Regions from separate parts of the Brachybacterium sacelli genome, predicted to be linked through region 2. Evidence: predicted binding sites of a transcription regulator. Region 2 holds the regulator's gene; the other holds the start of a gene.
The links. Region 2 encodes HrcA, which represses chaperone genes, less so after heat shock. Its sites were predicted from a motif close to TTNGCACTCGNNNNNNNCGAGTGCNAA; they were not measured.

Region 1: a site for HrcA is predicted at 9,736-9,762, ahead of JOF43_RS09345 (Hsp20/alpha crystallin family protein). Genes of this name have one in related genera too.

What each region holds. Positions count from the first base shown of each region.
Region 1 is NZ_JAGIOD010000001.1:2,085,283-2,095,833, reverse strand. Features, by position in the region: gene JOF43_RS09385 (GlcG/HbpS family heme-binding protein) at 1-243, opposite strand, end outside; gene JOF43_RS09380 (SDR family oxidoreductase) at 274-1,050, opposite strand; gene JOF43_RS09375 (TetR/AcrR family transcriptional regulator) at 1,150-1,716, shown strand; gene JOF43_RS09370 (glutaminase) at 1,720-3,003, opposite strand; one part of gene JOF43_RS09365 (IS3 family transposase) at 3,418-3,709, shown strand; AL1L pseudoknot at 3,696-3,798, shown strand; one part of gene JOF43_RS09365 (IS3 family transposase) at 3,709-4,646, shown strand; one part of gene JOF43_RS09360 (IS5 family transposase) at 4,717-5,094, shown strand; one part of gene JOF43_RS09360 (IS5 family transposase) at 5,096-5,650, shown strand; gene argS (arginine--tRNA ligase) at 5,858-7,567, shown strand; gene JOF43_RS09350 (sugar phosphate isomerase/epimerase family protein) at 7,721-8,734, shown strand; gene JOF43_RS09345 (Hsp20/alpha crystallin family protein) at 9,230-9,655, opposite strand; gene JOF43_RS09340 (ribbon-helix-helix protein, CopG family) at 9,934-10,185, shown strand; gene JOF43_RS09335 (hypothetical protein) at 10,182-10,421, shown strand.
Region 2 is NZ_JAGIOD010000002.1:1,414,611-1,425,161, reverse strand. Features, by position in the region: gene JOF43_RS20870 (ABC transporter permease) at 1-320, opposite strand, end outside; gene JOF43_RS20865 (ABC transporter ATP-binding protein) at 317-1,312, opposite strand; gene JOF43_RS20860 (16S rRNA (uracil(1498)-N(3))-methyltransferase) at 1,481-2,269, opposite strand; gene dnaJ (molecular chaperone DnaJ) at 2,286-3,419, opposite strand; gene hrcA (heat-inducible transcriptional repressor HrcA) at 3,529-4,539, opposite strand; gene JOF43_RS20845 (DUF3097 domain-containing protein) at 4,687-5,583, shown strand; gene JOF43_RS20840 (hypothetical protein) at 5,608-6,162, opposite strand; gene JOF43_RS20835 (DUF4870 domain-containing protein) at 6,642-7,451, shown strand; gene JOF43_RS20830 (iron chaperone) at 7,532-7,903, opposite strand; gene hemW (radical SAM family heme chaperone HemW) at 7,952-9,109, opposite strand; gene JOF43_RS20820 (MOSC domain-containing protein) at 9,118-9,912, opposite strand; gene lepA (translation elongation factor 4) at 9,909-10,551, opposite strand, start outside.

The DNA of each region.
Region 1 (10,551 bases), on a different contig from region 2:
ACCGAGCTGTAAGGGCGCGTTCAACGCTTCGCTTGGTGCTTCGAACATGACGGAGGTACGTGACTTCGCCAGCGCCAGATCATTAGAGGCCAGCCAGGCGCCATCCATGCGCTCGAAGGCGACAAGGTTCGCCCCGGCGTCGAGGACGGCGAAGACGGCGTTCAGGCCGAGATCATGGGCCTTCTCCTGGCCGGCGTCGATGATGCGGCTGGCCGTTTCAAGAGTGATTGTGGGGTGTGACATGTGGTTCTGTCCTTTCCTTCTCTCTTGGTGTCAGGCCTTCTGGGTCCACTCGGTTTCCTGCCACTGCTTGGCAGCGTCGATGGTCTCCAGTGGCCGCATGGTCCGGTAGTCGGGATTGTCGGCGGTGATGGTCTCCACCATCGCGTCGACCATCTCCTGGGGGTCGGCCTGGTCGGCCAGCGATGGACCGAAGTCAGGCATCGGGACATGCGCGGTCTCGCCGTCGTACCACTGCACGTAGCTCTCGGCGCCGGTGTCGTTGAACCCGGTCCCGAACACTCCGGGGTTGATGGTGGCGACCTTGATGCCGAACTGCTCCAGCTCGGCCTTCATCGACCCGGCGACCGCTTCGATCGCGTGCTTGGTCGCGCAGTAGGCGCCTAGGAACGGGACGACGAGGATCCCGCCCATCGAGGAGGTCCAGATGATGCGTCCGCTCTTGCGAGCGATCATCTTCGGTGCGATGGCCTGGACCAGTTCGAGGTGCCCGAACAGGTTGATGTCGAACGACTCCCGCACTCTCTGCAGCGGGATATCGACCACGGACCCGCCCTCCATGACTCCGGCGTTGAGGACCAGAACGTCCACGTCGAAGGAGCCGGCGTGAGCGATGTCGATGGGGTCGAGCAGGTTGAGCTTGATGACGTTGAGTTCGACGCCGGCTGCGTCGGCATCCGCTCGAAGGCTGCGGACCTGGGGCCACGTCTCGGCAGCGGCAATCACATCGTGGCCCTGACGGGCAAGCTCGAGCGCTGCTCCTTGCCCGAATCCACTGCTGGCACCGGTGATCAAGATCTTCTGGGACATGGGCACTCCTTGGGTAACTATCTGGATGCTTACGACAGGGAGCCTGCCACGCCAGGACAGACAGGTCAATAACCAGGTGGTTACCTATAGGCTGAGGGGATGCCACCCGATGCCACGGAGACCAAACGTCGGATCCTCGACGCGGCGCGGGCCGAGTTCGCGCAGTTCGGCCTTGCTGGCGCGCGCGTGGACAGAATCGCTGAGACTGGGCGGGTCAACAAGCGCTCCATCTACGTTCACTTCGGACCCAAGGGCCAGCTGTTCGATCTTGTGGTGTCGGCCGCGCTGGCCGAGATGGCAGACGAGGTGCCATTCACTGCTGAGGACCTCCCTTCGTACGCCGCGGCGCTGTTCGACTACCTGACAGAGCGACCAGAGATCCTGCGCTTAACATCCTGGGCTGGACTTGAGCGGGAGGATGCATCGCCGGGCGAGGTCCAGGCGTACGAGCCCAAGGTGCGAGAGCTGTCAGAGCATTTCGATGGTGCGGCGGTCGATGTGCTCGCCTTGCTGCTTGGCCAGATCACGGCGTGGCAGTTCGCATCGTCTGGGCTTCGCGCGCACGCATCAGAGGGGCCCTGGTCTGATGACCGCCTCCAGCGGCACCGCGCCCTGCTGATCGTTTCCGTCGAGGCGCTCGTCAGCGCCGCGAGGGCCCGTGCTTGAGGGTCACCGTTCCGGACCTTCGGTTGCTTGTTCCAGTCGATGAGGGCTCCACCGTTCGACGGGGCGTCCTTGACTGTCTTGGAAGTCGGTGACGGTCTCGTCTGGATCAATGAGGATGATCTGGTGTCCCTCTTCGACGAGCTTCGTTGCCATGTCGGACGACGTGCGCCGGGCGACGGCATGCACTTCGTCGACTCGGCTCATGTCGAAGATGATGAGGTCGGTCTGCGGAGGATGCTCGATAATCTCGTGCACGAGGGATTCGATGGAGCTGAGCACCAGGTCACCTTGGAGGACATAGATCGTCGCTGGTTGTCCTTCGACGATGACGGTCCGTGTCTCGCGCAGTGAGGAGCGCGCTGGTCTTCCCGTGTCCATGAGATGCAGACCGAGGTCTTCTGAGAGCCGTTTCATCATCTCGATCCCACGGGCACTGTTGCCGTGTGGGTCGAGCCGGGGAGAGAAGACTGCTACCCCGATCTGCCCGGGCAGGACGCCGATGATGCCTCCGGCGACTCCGCTCTTGGCGGGGATGCCAACTGTGGAGAGCCAGTCTCCCGCCGCGTCGTACATGCCGCAGGACGCCATGACGCTGAGCACCTGTCTGGTCGTCTGTCGACGCAACACCTGCTCGCCCGTTTCAGGTTGCACGCCGGCGTTGGCAAGGGTTGCCGCCATTAGGGCAAGGTCACGCACGGTGACAGAGGCCGCGCATTGGCGGATGTACCCCTCGACCGCAGGCCCAGGCTCCTGCGCGAGCGCCCCGGCCGCGCGCAAGAGATGAGCGAGCCCGAGATTGCGATCGCCCGCACCAAGCTCCGATGCAGCGACTGCCTCCTCGATGTCGATCTGTCGACCCGTCAGCTGCGAGAACAACTTGAGCATCCGCTCGACCGACGACTCCTCGTCGCTCTTTAGCAGCGCGTGGGTCGCAATGGCACCGGCGTTGATCATCGGGTTGCGCGGTTTGCCGGTCTCTGGATCAAGGGAGAGCTCGTTGAAGGCCTCACCGCTGGGTTCGACACCGACGTTGTCGAGCACCGCGCCCAGGCCGTGGTCCTCGATCGCCAGGGCATACGCGAACGGCTTGGACATCGATTGGATACTGAAACGATGGTCGACGTCGCCGCTGGAATAGACCGTACCGTTGACCGTGCACAGGGCGATGGCCACGCGATCCGGGTCGGCGGCCGCGAGTTCGGGGATGTAACCGGCAACATCACCGGCGCTGATGTGAGCGGTCTCCTCGATGACCGTGTCGAGATAACCGAGAATAGGTGATCTCATCGCGTGCTCCTTTGCGTCAGTCTTGTCGCTTCAAGGGATCTTATGTCGGGGACGGCGAGGAGGCCCCCCGGCCTGCGCGGCGGCACGCCGTGCATGGCGGACATCAGGCGTGCTGCGCCCGACGGAGTCACGGGGGCAGCCCCGTCCGCGATCCGTGCGGCAGTCCCTGACGAACACGTAGAAGCCTCTCGTCGCCACCAAGGACTGCCCCGAGGGCGCCACCTCGAGCCAGATGCGTTGCCACAGCTTGAGACTCCCGCACAAACAGCTCTCCAAGCTTGTGGTTCCGAAAGGCTCTCTGCATACGAAGATGTGCTGCGCTCGCTCCGCGCGACTTCACTACGCGTCCACCACGAACTAGGGCGTGAAGCGCCCTGGGTTCCGTTCCGATCCTGATACGAGGAGGATTGGAACATGCCGAGCAAGTACCCACAGTCGTTCCGCGACCGTGCCATGCGCATGGTCGTGGACCGTATGGAGGCCGATGAAGGCCTTACGCAGTATCAGGCGATCAAGGAGATCGCGCCGAAGCTGAACATCTCGACGGAGTCGCTGCGGCGCTGGATCGAGCAGTCTCAGATCGACGCAGGGGCCAAAACTGGGCTCTCGAGCGAGGCCCAGGCCGAGATTCGCCGGCTCAAGCGTGAGAACGCGGAGCTGCGCAGGGCGAACGAGATCCTGAAGTCAGCGTCAGCGTTTTTCGCCGCGGAGCTCGACCGCCCCTCGACGAGATGATCGCCTACATCGATATGTATCGCGATCAGTTCGGGGTCGAGCTCATCTGCCGCACCCTCGCGGCGACCGAGGGTGGATTCATCACTTCACGCGGCTACCGCGCCGCGAAGACTCGACCGGCAAGCGACCGTGACCTGCGCGATCGCGTGCTTATCGAAGAGATCAGGCGCATCCATGCCGAGAACTACGGGGTCTATGGGGCGCGGAAGATCTGGCACGCGATGCGGCGTGAGGGCTGGGACATCGGTCGTGATCAGTGCGCTCGGCTGATGCGCAAAGCCGGGTTGCACGGTGTGATCCGCGGGCGGACGCCCCGCACCACGCAGCCCTCGCCGCTGCCCGATGGACGGCCGGATCTCGTGGAGAGGAACTTCGAGGCTCCCGCACCGAACCGGCTCTGGGTCGCAGACATCACCTACGTCCGCACGACCAGCGGATTCTGCTACACGGCTTTCGTGATCGATGCGTTCTCCCGCCGGATCGCGGGCTGGGCAACAAGGGCGACGATGCGGACAGAGGACCTCCCGCTCGAGGCCCTCGAACACGCTTTGATCGCAGCAAAAGACCAGGCCATCGGGGGTTTGATCCACCACAGCGACCGTGGCAGTCAGTACGTCAGCGTTCGATACACCGAGCACCTGGCCGAAGCGGGCATCGCTGCCTCTGTCGGCTCCCGCGGCGACAGCTATGACAATGCCCTGGCAGAGACGGTCAACGGGCTCTACAAAGCCGAGCTCATCCACGCCCGGCCCGCTTGGCCGTCGGTCACCGAGGTCGAATTCGCGACGATGAACTGGGTCCACTGGTGGAACCACCAGCGGCTCCACCAGGCCCTGGACTACTCGACTCCGATCGAGGTCGAGAAGGCCTACGCTCAGACCCGGGAGCCCTCAACGGCCCCCACATAGAAGCCGGAACGGAACCCAGGGCGCTTCAGCGTGTCTCCCATATGTGGAGTGGGGTGCGCGAGATGCTGGTGTGGTGAGGTCGACGGGTTCGCGGTATCGGGTGTTCACGGACGAGCAGTGGGGACGAATCGAGCCGTTGCTGCCCTCGAACGCGGGCAGGCGAGGTCATCCGTTCGGTGATGACCGGCGGATCGTGGAGGGCATCGCGTATCGGTTCCGGACTGGGATTCCGTGGCGGGATCTGCCTCGCGATCAATTCGGGCCGTGGCAGACGGTGTGGAAGCGACATCGCCGGTATGCCGGTGACGGCACCTGGGATCGCGTGCTGACCCAGATGCTCGCCGAGGCCGACGCTGCCGGGAAGATCGACTGGGCAGTGTCGATTGACGCGACGATCGCGCGTGCGCATCAGCACGCGACGAACACGACCCGCCCCGAGCAGGACACAGGGGGCCGCGTCGAATCACAAGAACCTCCCACTCGATGAGGTCGAACCGCCCGGCCATGGCATCGGCCGCTCTCGCGGCGGGTTGACGACGAAGATCCATCAGGCCGTCGATGGGCATGGCAGGCCCCTGGCGATGGTCCTCACCGGAGGGCAGCGCAACGACGGCGCAATGCTCGCCGACGTGCTCGGCGAGATCCACGTTCCCCGGGTCGGCCCGGGCCGGACACGGACTCGACCGGACGCCGTGATCGCTGACCGTGCATACGCGACCGGTGTGATCCGCAGGCAGCTGCGCCGCCGCGGCATCAAAGCAGTCATCCCCGACAAGCGAGACCAGATCGCCGCACGCAAGCGGCGTGGTAGCCAGGGAGGACGCCCGCCCGCACTCGATACCGACGCCTACCGTGGCCGCAACGTGATCGAGAGGTTCTTCGCCCTGGCCAAGCAATGGCGCGGCATCGCCACCCGCTACGACAAACTCGCCATCACCTACCGCGCCGGCATCACCCTCTGCGCCATCCTCACCTGGACCCGCCTACTAAAAGGCACGCCCTAGCCCATGTTCGTCATCCAGGCACCGGTCACATCGCGCGTGGCGGCAGGCTCGTTGCTCACGGTGGCGATCCCGGGGGCGGTCCGTGCGGGAGACGGGATCTGCTCATCGGTCCTGGTGATCCGTTCTTCGTCAGGGCACAAGGCCCGGATCTCACACTTGGCCGACCAGGCTCGCACCCTGGCCGCAAGAAGACTAGAATCGACGGCTATGAACCAGGACGCTCTCGGAAACTCGGTAATCAATATCCTGACGGAAATTGCTGAGCGACGATGCGACGGCGAGCGTTTCGACATTCGAGCGACTGAGGTCACCATTGAACGACCCCGCGACCGCGCCCACGGTGATTGGTCGACTAATGCCGCGATGAAGTTCGCCAAGAGGCTGGACTTGAATCCTGGTGAACTCGCGCAGGAGATCGCCGACGGTCTATCCCAAGTCAACGGCGTCGCATCGGCGGGAATCGCAGGGCCCGGTTTCGTCAACGTGCGCCTCAATGCTGCTGCGGCGGGGCAATTGGCGAAGACGATCGTGGACTTGGGATGCGAGTACGGGAATGGTGACGCATTTGAAGGCCAAAGGATCAATCTCGAGTTCGTTTCGGCGAACCCGACGGGACCGATCCATCTTGGCGGAACAAGATGGGCCGCCGTTGGTGATTCTCTCGCGCGACTCCTTTCTGCGCAAAAGGGCGATGTCACCCGTGAGTACTATTTCAATGACTATGGGACGCAGATTGATCGATTTGCTCGAAGTTTGGTCGCCGCCTATAAGGGTGAGCCAACCCCGGAGGATGGCTACGGCGGCTCGTACATCGACGACATCGCGCAGCGCGTCGTTCGCGTACACGAGCCAGGGTGCCTCGAAGACTTGACGCCCGAAGCACTACAGGAGACGTTCCGCGCGACTGGAGTCGACTTCATGTTCAGCGATATCAAGAACAGCCTGCGCAACTTCGGTGTCGACTTCGACGTATTTTTTCACGAGAACCAGCTGCATGAGTCGGGTGCTGTCGCGCGTGCCGTTGAAAGACTGCGCGACCTGGGGCAGATCTTCGAAAAGGATGGCGCCGTATGGTTGCGCACTACCGAGTTTGGCGACGACAAGGATCGTGTTGTCATAAAGTCTGACGGCCAGCCCGCATACATCTCGGGTGACATTGCGTATTATCTAAATAAGCGTGAGCGCGGATTTGACCGTTGTCTCGTCATGCTCGGGGCCGATCACCACGGTTATGTGCAGCGACTCATGGCGATGTGCTCAGCCTTTGGAGATGAGCCAGGAACGAATCTCCAAGTGCTCATCGGCCAGATGGTGAATCTGGTGCGCGACGGCCACCCCGTACGCATGTCAAAGCGGGCCGGAACCGTCGTCACGCTCGAGGACCTCGTCGAGGTGGTCGGCGTTGACGCAGCGAGATATGCCCTCGTGCGCAGCTCCGCTGATACGAATCTTGATATCGATCTGGGCATCCTCGAGAAGCGCTCGAACGATAATCCAGTCTTCTATGTTCAGTACGCTCACGCGCGCACGAGCAATGTTGCGCGAAAAGCGGCCGAAGGGGGCGTCACGCTCGCGGGATTCCGGCCCGAGCTGCTCGAGCACGAGACCGAGGCCGCCTTGCTCGGTGCCCTCCAAGAGTTTCCCCGCGTTGTTAGGTTCGCCGCGGAATCTCGCGAACCGTACCGCGTCGCCCACTACCTTGAAGAGCTTGCGGGGTTGTACCACCGCTGGTACGGAAATTGTCGTGTGATGCCGAAGGGCAACGCACCGATCGAACCCGTGCACCGCACTCGGCTCTGGCTGAATGAGGGACTGATGCACGATCAGGTGTCACATGATCTGTGGCGTCGTCGGGCAGGGCTGGGGTCCGATCCGCTCGGATGGGCCCCGGGTTCCACCTGGACCGGTGGATTCTGAGCGGACAGCGGCATCGCGGTGTGTGACGCCCTTGGAAGCCTTGGTCGGCCTCGATCACGATGCTCTGCTTGCAGCGTTCTCTCTGTACCTGGTACTGCAAACTTTGGGTCAGCATTCCGACTGACCCTCCTATGAACTGAGGAGTAGAAAGCCATGGCACGACCGATTACACTGTTCACCGGCCAGTGGGCCGATATGCCGTTCGAGGAACTCGCCCAGCGGGCTGGCGAGTGGGGCTATGACGGCCTTGAGATCGCCTGCTGGGGCGACCACCTCGACCCTAACCGCGCGGCCACTGACGATGACTATGTGGCTCAGAAAAAAGAAGTCCTTGAAAAGCACGGTTTGCAGGTATTCGCGATCTCGAACCACCTCAAGGGCCAGGCCGTTTGTGATGACCCGATCGATCAGCGTCACCGCGACATGCTCCCGGACTCGGTGTGGGGCGACGGTGACCCTGAAGGAGTGCGCCAGCGCGCCGCGGAAGAGTTGAAGAACACTGCTCGCGCTGCCAAACGCTTAGGCGTTAAGACCGTCACTGGCTTCACCGGATCGGCGATCTGGAAGTACGTCGCGATGTTCCCCCCGGTCAGCGATGAGTTGATCGAGGCCGGATACCAGGACTTCGCCGACCGCTGGAATCCGATCATGGACGTCTTCGATGAAGAGGGCGTTCGGTTCGCTCTCGAGGTCCACCCCAGCGAAATCGCATACGACTACTGGACCACGAAGAAGACTCTCGAGGTGATCGACCGCGACTCCTTCGGCTTGAACTGGGACCCCTCTCATATGGTTTGGCAGCAGCTCGACCCGGTGGGGTTCTTGCTGGACTTCTCCAACAAGATCTTCCACGTGCATTGCAAGGACACCAAAGTGCGCGTGGGTAACGGCCGTAACGGGCGGCTGTCTTCCCACCTGCCGTGGGCTGACCCGCGGCGCGGGTGGGACTTTATCTCCACCGGTCACGGGGACGTGCCTTGGGAGAACGCGTTCCGCGCGCTCAACCACATCGGATACGACGGCCCGCTGTCGGTGGAGTGGGAAGACGCCGGTATGGACCGCCTCGTGGGCGCGCCCGAAGCGCTGGAATTCGTACGTAAGATGAGTAAGTACGAGCCTTCCGAGGCAGCCTTCGACGCGGCGTTCTCCACCCATAGGGGTCAGTGACGTCAGCGCCAGCCCCGTTCGAAGTGAGATGCCTCCACTCGTCATCGCGTGGGCGAAGCATGAGACTGCGAGCTTCGCGGTTTCTGCTCTTGTGTGCCAGGAGGTCAACATGGCTCATCGCATTTGAGCGTGTAGCAGGGGTCTGAAGCCTCCTGATTGGGACTGTCGCACGATCAGGTCAAGATGTCACCTATTCGCGCGGCAGTCCCAAGGCACCCGGTGCGTCCGGTGAGACGCAAGCAATGAAGAGGGATTCGTTCCAGGATCCGCGGCACGGGGCCCCAGGTGGCCGCCTGGGAATGCGGTGCGCACTGCTGAACCTCTCGTCATGCGCGGGAGCGTGAGTGGCAGGGGTTGAAGGTTCGTCTCGATGGTCCACCCCCGCGGATCCGAAGACGTAGACGGCGGCACCTACGGCCGTGCATTGATACTCCCGCCGGTAGGCCCCCGGCTTCACGGGGGAGCCGGGGGCCTTCGGTGAGGGTGATCGAGTGATCAGGTTGCTGAGGACTCGATCTGCTGGGGAGTGTTCTGCGTGGTGATCTCGATCTTGCGGGGCTTGGCCTTCTCGCTGATCGGGATCGTCACGCTGAGCACACCGTTGTTGTAGCTCGCGGAGATGTGCTCGGTGTCCAGTCCCTGTCCGAGGCTGAGCTGGCGCAGGAAGGTTCCTCCCGTGCGCTCGCGAGTGATCCACTGCGCCTGTTCATCGGTCGCGAGGGTCCGCTCGGCGCGAATGGTCAGCAGCTGGCCGTCGACGTCGACGGATCCTGGATCGATGCCCGGCAGGTCAGCGGAGAGAACATAGTGATCGCCAGCGCGATACAGGTCCATCGGCATCTGCCGAGGGCCCCGTCGCCCGGTGTCGAGGAAGTTGCTCGCGAGACGCTCCATCTCACGGAACGGGTCGTAGATAGCCATGGTGTCTCCTTCCTGTCGCGGCCACCTCCTGGATCGGTGGCCTCCCAACCTTGAGTCCCTTCGACTCAACTACGAGCAGATTAGTACTCTCACTAGGAGAGTGCCAGCCTTGGATTGGTTCCTCCTGGGCGCCGCAACTGCCCTGCGGCAGGGCTGAACATCCCCTTGGTGCTCCTCGCTACGGAGGTCGACGAACAGGGCTATAGGCGCCCCGCTACACCCAGGTCGGAGGGTGTTGAGCTCGCCATGTCGCCGGTATACGTATTACGATATTGAGCATGAGGAAGATGCAAGGTAGTGAGGTCCCCGAGGAGCAGGTCGACGCCTGGGTTGCTGAGGCCGAGGCCGGCTACGACGTGGAGCAGCTGCGCAAGCGCGGGCGGCCTACTCGTGGTGAGCAAGCGGCGCAGGTGGTGCCGGTGCGATTCACCGACGAAGAGATTTCCTCGCTGATGCAGCGCGCTGATCGTGAGCACCTGAATCGCTCCGAGGCGATCCGTCGAGCCGTTCGTGAGTGGACGACCGCGTGAGGGTTCGACCCTCAGCACTCACGCACGACATCGCCCGCGAGGAGTCCATTCATGCGGCCAGCACTGCGGTGTACGTAGCGCCACTGGATGAGGAGAACCCGCAACGCGAGCTGCGCCTGGGCTTCGACACCCACGCCCGTCTTCTCGAGCTGGTGGTGTTGATCTGGGATGACGGCACCGAGGAGATCATCCACTCGATGCGCGCCCGCAAGCAGTACCTCACGCTCATCTCGTAATGCGAGTCCGCCGCGGTGCCGGCAGCCCCGGAGTGGGCGCACGGGCGGAGCCGCCTTGGGGGAGCCGTCCATCTAGTGCGCATAATCAAAATTATGCGCACTAGCGCGGGATGTCGCCACGGTTGAGCAC
Region 2 (10,551 bases):
ATCACGTCGAAGGCGATGGCCCCCGTGCGCAGCCGCCCCAGCATCGAGTCGAAGATGAACGGCTGGAACAGGGTGGTGGTCAGCACCCCGAGCACCGCGTAGGTGATCGCATCGACCTGCGCGACGCCCGCGACGTCGGTGCGCGAGCCGTAGACGGCGCTCCACACCAGGTGCACCAGGATCACCTGGAGCACGCAGCCGACGATCCCGGTCCAGGTGGAGGCGCGGAAGGCGAACTGGGCGCGGGCGGCGTGGGAGATCGAGGCGGAGATCCCGTCGACCAGCAGCCGGCCCTGCGGCCGCTGCACGGCGACGCTCATGCCTTCACGCCCCGGTCGGTGTAGATGCGCCGGATCACGTCCTCCACATTCGGCTCCCGGGAGGCGAGGTCGGTGATCTCCAGGGCGCCGGTGAGGCGCCCGATCGCCGCCGGGGCCGGGAGCTCCGCCGGGTCGAAGCGGAAGGTGGCGCGCAGTTCGTCGCCCGCCGGGACCAGTCGGGTCAGGGCCAGCCCCGCGATGTCGATGTCCTCGGGGACCGCCGGTGCGCTGATGACGATCTCGCGGAAGGGCGCATAGCGGGCGCGGAGGCTGTCGAGACCCCCGTCGTACAGGATCCGCCCCTCGTCGATGATCACCACGCGGTGGGCGAGCTGCTCGACGTCGGCGATGTCGTGCGTGGTCAGCAGCACCGTCGTACCCTCGGTGCGGTTCTGCTCGGCGATGAAGTCGCGGATGCGCGCCTTGGCCACGACGTCGAGGCCGACGGTCGGCTCGTCGAGATAGAGCACCGGTGGGCGGTACAGCATCGCGGCGACGATGTCCCCGCGCATCCGCTGTCCCAGCGACAGGGAGCGCACGGCGGTGTCCAGGAACGGCCCCATCTCCAACAGGTCCACGAAGGTCTCCAGGGAGCGCCGGTAGTCGACGGGATCCAGCCCGTACAGCTTGGCGATCAGCTCGAAGGACTCCCGCAGGGGCAGGTCGGTCCACAGCTGGGTGCGCTGGCCGAAGACGGCGCCGATGCTGCGGGCGTTGGCCCGACGGTCCTTCCACGGCACGATGCCCTCGACCTCGATGTGCCCGGCGGTGGGCACGAGGATGCCGGTGAGCATCTTGATGGTGGTCGACTTCCCCGCCCCGTTCGGACCGAGATAGCCCACGATCTCGCCGTCGTCGATGCGCAGGGAGATGTCGTCCACGGCGCAGGTGGTGACGGTGTCGGTGCTGAAGAAGGACCGCAGCGCGGAGAAGCGGCCCTCGACGCGCTTCGGCCGGGTGAACTCCTTGACCAGGTTCTCGGCGAGGATCATCGGCGGTCGCCGCCCGTCCTGCTCGACGCGGCGCGCAGGCAGTGGCGGGCGTCTGGGCTCATGACGACTGATCCTAGGAGACCGCGAGCGCCCTGTTGCAGGGTTTCAGGAATCCACTGGCAGCGGAGAGCCGCAGTGCAGAGAGCTACGCGCCGTGCCGCGCGCCGCTCAGCCCCAGCGACCCACCAGGCTGCTGAGCACCGCGAGCGCCGCGGGGCCCGCCGTCGAGGAACGCAGCACCTCGGGACCCAGCAGCACGGAGCGGGCCCCGGCTGCGCGGAGGGCCTCGAGCTCGCCCGGATCGATGCCGCCCTCGGGGCCGACGATCACGACGATCTGTTCGACCCCCTGGGGGCTCGCCCCACGCAGTTGCTCGGCGAGGCTCATCAGACCCACCGACTCCTGTTCGTGCAGGACCAGCACGATCGTCTGCTCGGCGCTCATCCCGCCCAGGAGCTCGGCGAGCTGCGCGGTGGTGACGGGCTCGTCGACCGTGGGGATCCCGGGGCGCCGGCACTGCTTGACCGCGGCCCGCACGGTCGCTGCCCATCGGGCGCGGCCCTTGACCAGCTTGTCCCCTCGCCACACCGAGACGGAACGGCGCGCGATCCAGGGCACCACCCGGTCGACGCCGAGCTCGGTGGCGGATTCGGCGGCCTGCTCGTCGCGCCCACCGGTCGCCAGGGCCTGCACCAGCGTGAGGCGCGGCAGTCGCTGGACGGCGGGAGTCGGGACCGACAGCAGGCGCAGGTCCAGAGCCTCCTTGCGGGCGGCGGTGACCTCCGCGAGCACCTGGCGCCCGGGGGCATCGGTGAGCAGGATCTGCTCGCCCACCCCGAGGCGGGCGACCTTCGCGGCGTGCCTGCCCTCCTCCCCGGCCAGGGTCAGGCTCTCGCCCTCGCGCGCGCCGGCGAGGGCGTCGTCGAGGACCAGGAACCCGGGCGGGGTGGTGGGCATCTCAGGGCTGCTGCGCTCAGAGGTCGCGCAGGCGGTCGCGGAGCTTGGAGAAGGGTCCGTGGCCCTTGCGCCGGGTGGTCTCGTCGCCGCGCAGCGCCGCGAGCTGCTGGAGCAGGTCGCGCTCCTCCTCGCTGAGCGAGGTGGGCACGTCGACATCGAGGACCACACGGATGTCACCGCGGCGCTCACGCCGCAGCGGGGTCACGCCGAGACCCTTCAGGCTGACCTCGTCCCCGGGCTGTGAACCGGGCTTCACGTCGATCTCCTGGGTGCCGTCGAAGGTCTCCAGCGGGATCGTCGCACCGAGCGCGGCGGAGGTCATCGGCACCGCCATGGTGATCACGAGGTCCTCGCCGTCGCGCTCGAACACCTCGTGATCGGTGACGGCGAGCTCGACGAACAGGTCACCGGAGGGACCGCCGGCCTCGCCGACCTCGCCCTCCCCCCGCAGCTGGATGCGGGTGCCGTTCTCGACGCCGGAGGGGATCTTCACGGTGACGCTGCGCTCCGAGGGGGTGCGGCCGTGGCCGGAGCAGCTGGTGCAGGGGTTCTCGATGACGTCGCCGTGGCCCTCGCAGGTGGGGCACGGGGCCATGGTCACCATCTGTCCCAGCAGGGACTGGGCGACGCGCTGGACGTGGCCCGAGCCGTTGCACGCGCTGCAGCGGGTGGGGCTGGTGCCGGGCTCGCAGCAGGAGCCGTCGCAGCGCTCGCAGCTCACGGCCGTGCGGAAGGTGACCTCCTGCTCGGTGCCGAAGACGACGTCACGCAGGTCGATCTTGACCCGGCGCAGCACGTCGCCCCCGCGGCGCTGGCGGGGCACCGGACCCTGGCCCCGGCCACCGCGCATGCCCGCCGCCCCGGCGAACATGTCGAAGATGTCGTTGACGTCGAAGCCGGCACCGCCGCCGAAGCCGCCGAAACCGCCTCCGCCCATGCCCGGGCCGCCGCCCATGTCGTACTGGCGGCGCTTGTCGGCGTTCGCGAGGGTCTCGTAGGCCTGGGAGACCTTCTTGAACTTCTCCGCGGCCTCCGGATCGGGGTTCACGTCCGGGTGCAGCGTCCGGGCGAGCTTCCGGTACGCCTTCTTGATCTCCTCGGTGGAGGCGTCGCGGGAGACGCCGAGGAGCTCGTAGTAGTCGTCGTTCACGGTGAGGGTTCCTTACCGGGGAGTCGGAGTGGCCGGGCCGCGGCGGGCGGCATCGGGCACGGGGTGGCGAGGGCTGGCGGGTGGACGCGGCTGGGCACGCGCCGGGAGGTCATTCGAGGTAGCGGGACACGTAGCGGGCGATGGCCTGGACGGTCGAGATGCCGGCGGCATAGTCCATGCGGCTGGGGCCGAGGATCGCCAGGTGCGAGCCCGCACCGTATCCGGCGCCCACGAGCGCGGCCTGGTGCAGCGCCCGGTCGTGCAGCTCCGAGCCGATCCGCACCTCGACGGAGCCTGGTGAGGCGTGCATCTCGGTGAACAGGCGCATCAGCACCAGCTGCTCCTCGAGCACGTCCAGCAGGGGCTCCACGTTCCGTGCGAAGTCCTCGGCGGAGCGGGCGATGTTGGCGGTCCCGGCCAGCATGATCCGGTCCTCCGCCCGCGTGGCCGCCAGGGAGACGAGGGCGTCGGCCACCTCCTGAACCGCGGCACGGTCCGCCGGCGGGATGGTCTCGAGCAGATCGTTCACCGGCGCCGTGAGGTCGGTGACCTCCCGCCCGGAGATGGCCCGGTTGAGCTGGTCGCGCAGGTCGACGTAGTACTCGGCCGGCTGAGCGGCGAACACCGGGACGGTGCGCTGGTCGACCCGCCCGGCTTCCGTGATCAACACCACCAGGAGCAGGGAGTCGGCGACCTTGACCAGCTCGACGTGGCGGATCCGGGCCTGGCGTCGGGCCGGGTACTGCACCATCGCGACCTGCTGGGTGAGCTGGGCCATCAGGCGCACGGTGCGGCCGAGGAGCTCCTCGACGTCACCGGAGTCCTCCAGCAGGGTGCCGATGGCGCGGCGCTCGGGGGCCGAGAGCGGCTTGACGGTCGCCACGTGGTCGACGAAGGCGCGATAGCCCTTGTCGGTGGGGATGCGACCGGCCGAGGTGTGCGGCTGATGGATCAGCCCCTCCTCCTCGAGCGACGACATGTCGTTGCGCACGGTGGCGGCGGAGACCCCCAGCTCATGGCGGTCGAGCAGGGACTTGGAGCCGACGGGCTCACGGGTGGAGACGTAGTCCTCGACGATCGCACCGAGGATCTGCAGCTTCCGGGCGTCCGTGTCCCTCACCTCCTGCGTTCCGTGCGTACCTGTCGTCCGGGGGCCGACGGGCGTGACCAGCGTCGCGATCGCGACGGCTGGCACCCGCACGTGCCGAGTGCCAATCCTACGCGCCTCCGGCGATGCTCGCGGGGAGGTGTTCGCCACGCGGGTAAGGTGTCGCGCGTGCCTGCACCCTCCGATCGCTTCCCCGACCGGTACGGCCGCGACGTGCTGTCCGCCGGTCCGCCCACCCATCATCGCCGCCGCCCCGCGGCCCGCGAGGTGCCCGCCCAGCGGGACCTTGTCGTCGAGGAGGCCTCGACCGGCTTCACCGGCGCGATCACCCGCGTGGAGAAGATCGCCGGCGAGCTGGTCGTCGAGCTCGACGACGGGCGCGGCAAGCGCCGCACCTTCCCGCTCGGCCCGGGCTTCATGATCGACGGGAAGCCCGTCCTGCTCACCCGCCCGGCGCCGCGTGCGCAGGCCCCGGTCCGCAAGCGCTCCGCGAGCGGCTCGGTCTACGTCGAGGGGGCGAGGGCGCGTACCGCCCGCGCCTCCCGGATCTGGGTCGAGGGCACCCACGACGCCGAGCTGGTCCAGAAGGTGTGGGGTCACGACCTGCGCCTCGAGGGCATCGTGGTCGAGCAGCTCGAAGGCGCCGACAACCTCGTCGAACGGGTCCAGGACTTCGCCCCGTCGGCCGGGCGGCGCCTCGGCATCCTGGTCGACCACCTGGTCCCCGGGTCCAAGGAGTCGCGCATCGCCGCCGAGGTCATGAAGCTGCCCGGCGCCCGTGGCAATGTCACGGTGCTGGGGCACCCCTACGTCGACGTGTGGCAGGCCGTGCGGCCGGCCCGCGTCGGACTGACGGCCTGGCCGCACATCCCCAAGGGCACCGACATCAAGGTCGGCTCGCTGGCGGCACTGGGCTGGCCCCATGCGGACAAGGCCGATGTGGGCATCGGCTGGCAGCGGATCCTGTCCACCGTCCGCTCCTACGCGGACGTCGAGCCCTCGCTGTCCGGGCGCATCGAGGAGCTCATCGACTTCGTGACGGTCGACCCGTCCTGACCTCCGTCGGGAAGGCAGCGGAGGTCATCTCGAGGCGATCCGCTGAACGTCCTCCTCGGTGAGGTCGAGGTAACCCACGAGGACGGGATCGAGGTATTCCTCGCGCCTCGCCCCTCCCTCGTCCACGGTCAGTGTGGGACTGAACGCGAAGAGATCGTAGGAGTCATCGACTTCGAGGGTGAAGGTCACCGTGCCCTCTCCGCCCTCCGCGAAGTCGGCGCGGACGTCGCGCGCGGCCAACCCCGCAGTGCCCGTGTCGACCCCCGTCACCTGAGCCTCGGTCCCCGAGGCGCTCCGGAGACCGAGGACGACCTCCCCGCCCCCGGGGAGGCTCGCTGGATACTCACCCGAGCTCTCGAAGGTCGGTCGGGACTCCGGCCGGTGCATCCGCCAGTCGCCGACGTCATGGGGTACTGCCTCCCCACCCTCGTCGACCACGACACGCACCGTCCTGAGGTCGAAGTCGTTCACATCGCTCGGGATGCTCACGGCTAGGGTTCCGGCGCGCAGCCCACCCTTGTCCGTTCCGGGGATGATCTCCGCGGCGTCCCCCGCGATCGCCGCCCTCCGGCGCGTCATTGACCACCACCAGCTCGTGGATCCCCGACCAGACGGGATCGCGCGTCGGGGCGACAACGATCAGGTTGGCGGTCGCGGCATCGCCGCTGGTGATGCCCACGTTCCCGGAGAGCCGCGCGAAGCGCATCCGTGAGGATCGTGGGGCGTCGGACCCGCAGCCGCTGGTACCGAGCACAGCGGCGGCCCCCAGGACGAGGGCCGCGCGGCGAGTTGCTCGTCCGTCCATGATCACTGCGTCCCCTCACCGAAGCCCGCGGGGGGGTTCACACGATCTTCGCCGGAATTGTTCAGACGGTGACCATAGATGCTGTTCAGAGCAGCGTCAAGGCGTCGTAGCGCATCACCGCGTTCCGAGCGTCTGGGGGAAATCCCCCGCCCGACATGGCGGTCCGCCACGGCGACGCCGGGGATCGAGCTGGCTAGGCTGGAGCCATCAGCCAGACGCCGGCCCTCCGGTCGGCCCTCTCGAAGAAGGAACCATGAGCCAGACTCCGCATCCGCACGATCCGTACGGCTCCGAGCCCGGCGACTCCGCGCCCGAGCAGCAGTCCCCGGGCTGGACCGCCGCACCCCAGGACGTCTCCGGTCAGCAGGGCGAGGCCGAGCAGGACCAGGCCAGCCCGACCTCTGACCCGGCGCTGCACCCCCACGACCCCTACGCCTACGATCCGCCCGCCCCGCAGGACGGCAGCGCTCCCGAGGCCGGGGGCCACACCGACGGATCCCCGTCGGCCGGCCCGGACCCCTACGGCGCCGCCCCCGGCCAGCAGAGCGCCTCGGGCTATCCCGGCCAGCCCGGACACCAGGGCCCCTACGGCGGCAGCCAGGACGCGTACGCCGCCCCCGGCCCTGTCGACCTCAACACTCCCCCGGCCGGCTTCAAGGGCATCTACGAGGGCTCGCTGTCCGGCCAGGGGATGAAGGACTCCGACGCGAAGACCTGGGCGCTCGTGGTGCACCTGGCCGCGCTGCTGCAGTTCATCATCCCGTTCGTGGGCGGGCTCATCGCTCAGATCGTGCTGTTCGTGCTGTTCAAGGGCCGTCACCGCTTCGTGCGCTACAACGCGGCGGAGGCGCTCAACGGCACCCTGGCCGCGCTGATCATCTCGCTCGCGATGGGCGCGGTGTTCACGGTCATCACCATCGTCACCTTCGGCATCGGGGCCTTCCTGTTCGGACTCATGTTCCTGCCGACGCTGGTGCAGGCGATCTTCGCCATCATCGGCGCCGTCAAGGCCTACCAGGGCGAATGGTGGAACTATCCGGCGAACCTGCGCCTGGTGAAGTGACCTCAGCGGCCTGCAGGCCGTGAACGGAGCGCCCCCGGAGATCCGCGTGATCTCCGGGGGCGCTCCGCTGCCGTCGGTCCTCACATCCAGGTCACGCCCCGCTGCTCGAACTCCTCGATCCGGTGGGCGATGAGGCGCCGCAGCAGCGCGCGAGGGAGGGGATCGCCGTAGGGCAGCTTGACGCTGCCCTTGCCGGTCTCGAGATCCGTCAGCTCGTCCTCGAAGGCCTCCTTCGTGCTCGGCGTGACGGTGAAGTTCGCGTGGTGCTTGTGGGCGCTGTAGACGAACAGGATCGTGCCCCGGGCGTGCAGATGTGCCGGGCAGCCCCATTTGATCGCCTCGGTGGCCGTCGGGGCGGCCTCGCGGCTGAGGTCGCGCAGCTCGCCCAGCAGCGTCGCGGCGGGCTCGTCGAGACCGGCGACGTACTGGTCGATCGTGATGGGCTTCGTCATGGCTCCATTCTGACCAGCACGGAACCCGCTGTCGAGCGCTCGCGGGGGTCAGGGCACGAGGTCACGGATCACCGCGTCGGCCAGCAGCCGGCCGCGGCGCGTCAGCACCGCCCGCCCGGCGGCGAGAGCCGCGGGATCGAGGTGCCCGCGTTCGCGGTGGACCTCGAGCATCCCGCGGGTCTGCTCGGGGACGGTCTCGACGGGGAGCCCGTCGGCGATCCGCAGCTCGAGCATGATCCGCTCGACCCGGCGATCCTCGGCGGGGACCTGCTCGGAATCGGCGACGGGGAGCGTGCCCTCGGCCAGGGTCCTCGCGTACCTGCTGGGGTGCTTCACGTTCCAGGAGCGCAGGCCGTCGCGGTGGCGGTGGGCGCCTGGTCCGATCCCCCACCAGTCCCCGCCCCGCCAGTAGGCGAGGTTGTGCCGGGAGCGCTGCTGCGGGGTGCGTGCCCAGTTGGAGACCTCGTACCAGGACAGGCCGTCGGCGGTGGCGAGGTCCTCGATCAGCTCGTACTTGTCGGCCATGTCGTCGGGGTCGGGGGCCTCGAGCTCGCCGCGACGCAGCTGACGGGCCATCGCGGTATTGCCCTCGATGATCAGGGAGTAGGCCGACATGTGGTCGACGCCGCAGGCCAGGGCCGACTTCACGGAGGTCTCCACGTCGGCGAGGGTCTCCCCCGGCGTGCCGTAGATCAGGTCCAGGCTCACGTCGAGGCCCGCCTCGCGGGCCCAGGCCACGGCCTGCGGGACCCGTTCGGGGTCGTGGGTGCGGTCCAGGGTGGCCAGCACCGAGCGCACGGCGGACTGCATGCCGAAGGAGACGCGGGTGATGCCGCCGTCGGCGAGGCGGGACAGGGACGCGCGGCTGACGGAGTCGGGATTCGCCTCGGTGGTGACCTCCGCGTCCTCGGCCAGCGGGATCAGCGTGCGCAGGTGCGAGAGCATCGCGACGAGGTCGTCGGCGGGCAGCAGGGTCGGGGTGCCGCCGCCGAAGAAGACGGTCGAGACCCGGTCGTAGTCGTACCCGGCGGCGCGGTCGTCCGCGAGCGTCAGGTCCATCTCCGCCATGGCGTTGCGGGGATACTCGGCCTGTGAGCCGCCGCCGCCGAGCTCGGTCGCGGTGTAGGTGTTGAAGTCGCAGTACCCGCAGCGCACGGCGCAGAAGGGGACGTGGATGTAGACGGAGAGATTCCGGCCGGAGGCCATCGCGATATTCACAGCCCCATCCCCAATCCGAGGCCGCGGCCGGTGGAGCGCAGGCGCTCCGGGAACTCCGCCTCCTCACCGGCGCGTCGCAGCACGGTCCGCGCGCTGCCCACCAGCGAGTCGTACAGCACGGTGCCGCCCGTCTCGGCCCAGTCCAGCAGTGCCCGGGCCTGAGCCGCGTCGAGCCCGCGGAAGGCGTCGCCGATGGTGACGCCGTGGGCGGGGCGCTCGAGCACCTCGATCTCGTCACCGGCGCTCACCTCGCCCTCGACCAGCACCCGGAAGTAGGCGCCGCAGCGGCCGGCGCCGGTGAAGCTGCGGCCCCAGCGCCGGTCCCCCATCCAGGCGGCGAAGGTGCCGCAGGGGTTGCGGGGGCAGGTGGCCTCGAGCTCGGCGGTGCCGAGCCGCCAGCGCTCCCCGATCACGGTCTCGTCGGTGTCCTGCCCGGCGGTGACCAGGTTCTCGCCGAAGAACCCCTCGGGCAGCTCCTGCTCCAGCGCGGCGGCGAAAGCCTCGCGGACCTCGCCGGAGAAAGCGTAGACGGCCTTGAAGATCCCGCCGTGGTGCTCACGATCGCCCTGGACGTCGCCGAGCACTCCGTGGGTGAGCAGGCGGAGCGGCCCGTCGACGGGGCGCTTGTCGATCCCGCTCATCAGGCCGCGGTCCGGCACCGGGAACAGCTGGGCGACGCTGCAGACCGCCGCGACCCGGCCCGGGCCGTCCGCGATGCGCACAGCGAGGTCCCCGAGCGGTCGCGGAGCGGACTCGGCCAGCGGTCCGGGGGCGGCGACAGGGGCTGTCACTTCTTCTTGCTGTCCTTGGGCATGTCGCCCTCGTCGGAGGAGAGCGCGGCGATGAAGGCCTCCTGCGGCACCTCGACGGAGCCGATGTTCTTCATGCGCTTCTTGCCCTCCTTCTGCTTCTCCAGCAGCTTGCGCTTGCGGGAGATGTCGCCGCCGTAGCACTTCGACAGCACGTCCTTGCGCATGGCGCGGATGTTCTCGCGGGCGATGATGCGGGCCCCGATCGCGGCCTGGATCGGCACCTCGAACTGCTGGCGCGGGATCAGCTTCTTCAGCTTCCCGGCCATCTCGACTCCGTAGCCGTAGGCCTTGTCGCGGTGGACGATCGCGCTGAAGGCGTCGACCGGCTCGCCCTGCAGGAGCATGTCGACCTTCACGAGGTCGGCGGTCTGAGAGCCGGAGACGTCGTAGTCGAGGGAGGCGTAGCCGCGGGTGCGGGACTTCAGCTGGTCGAAGAAGTCGAAGACGATCTCCGCCAGCGGCAGGGTGTAGCGCAGCTCGACGCGATCCTCGCTGAGGTAGTCCATGCCGCCGAGATTGCCGCGCTTGGACTGGCACAGCTCCATGACGGCGCCGATGAACTCGCTGGGCACCAGGATGGTGGCCTTGGTGATCGGTTCCGTGATCGAGTCGACCTTC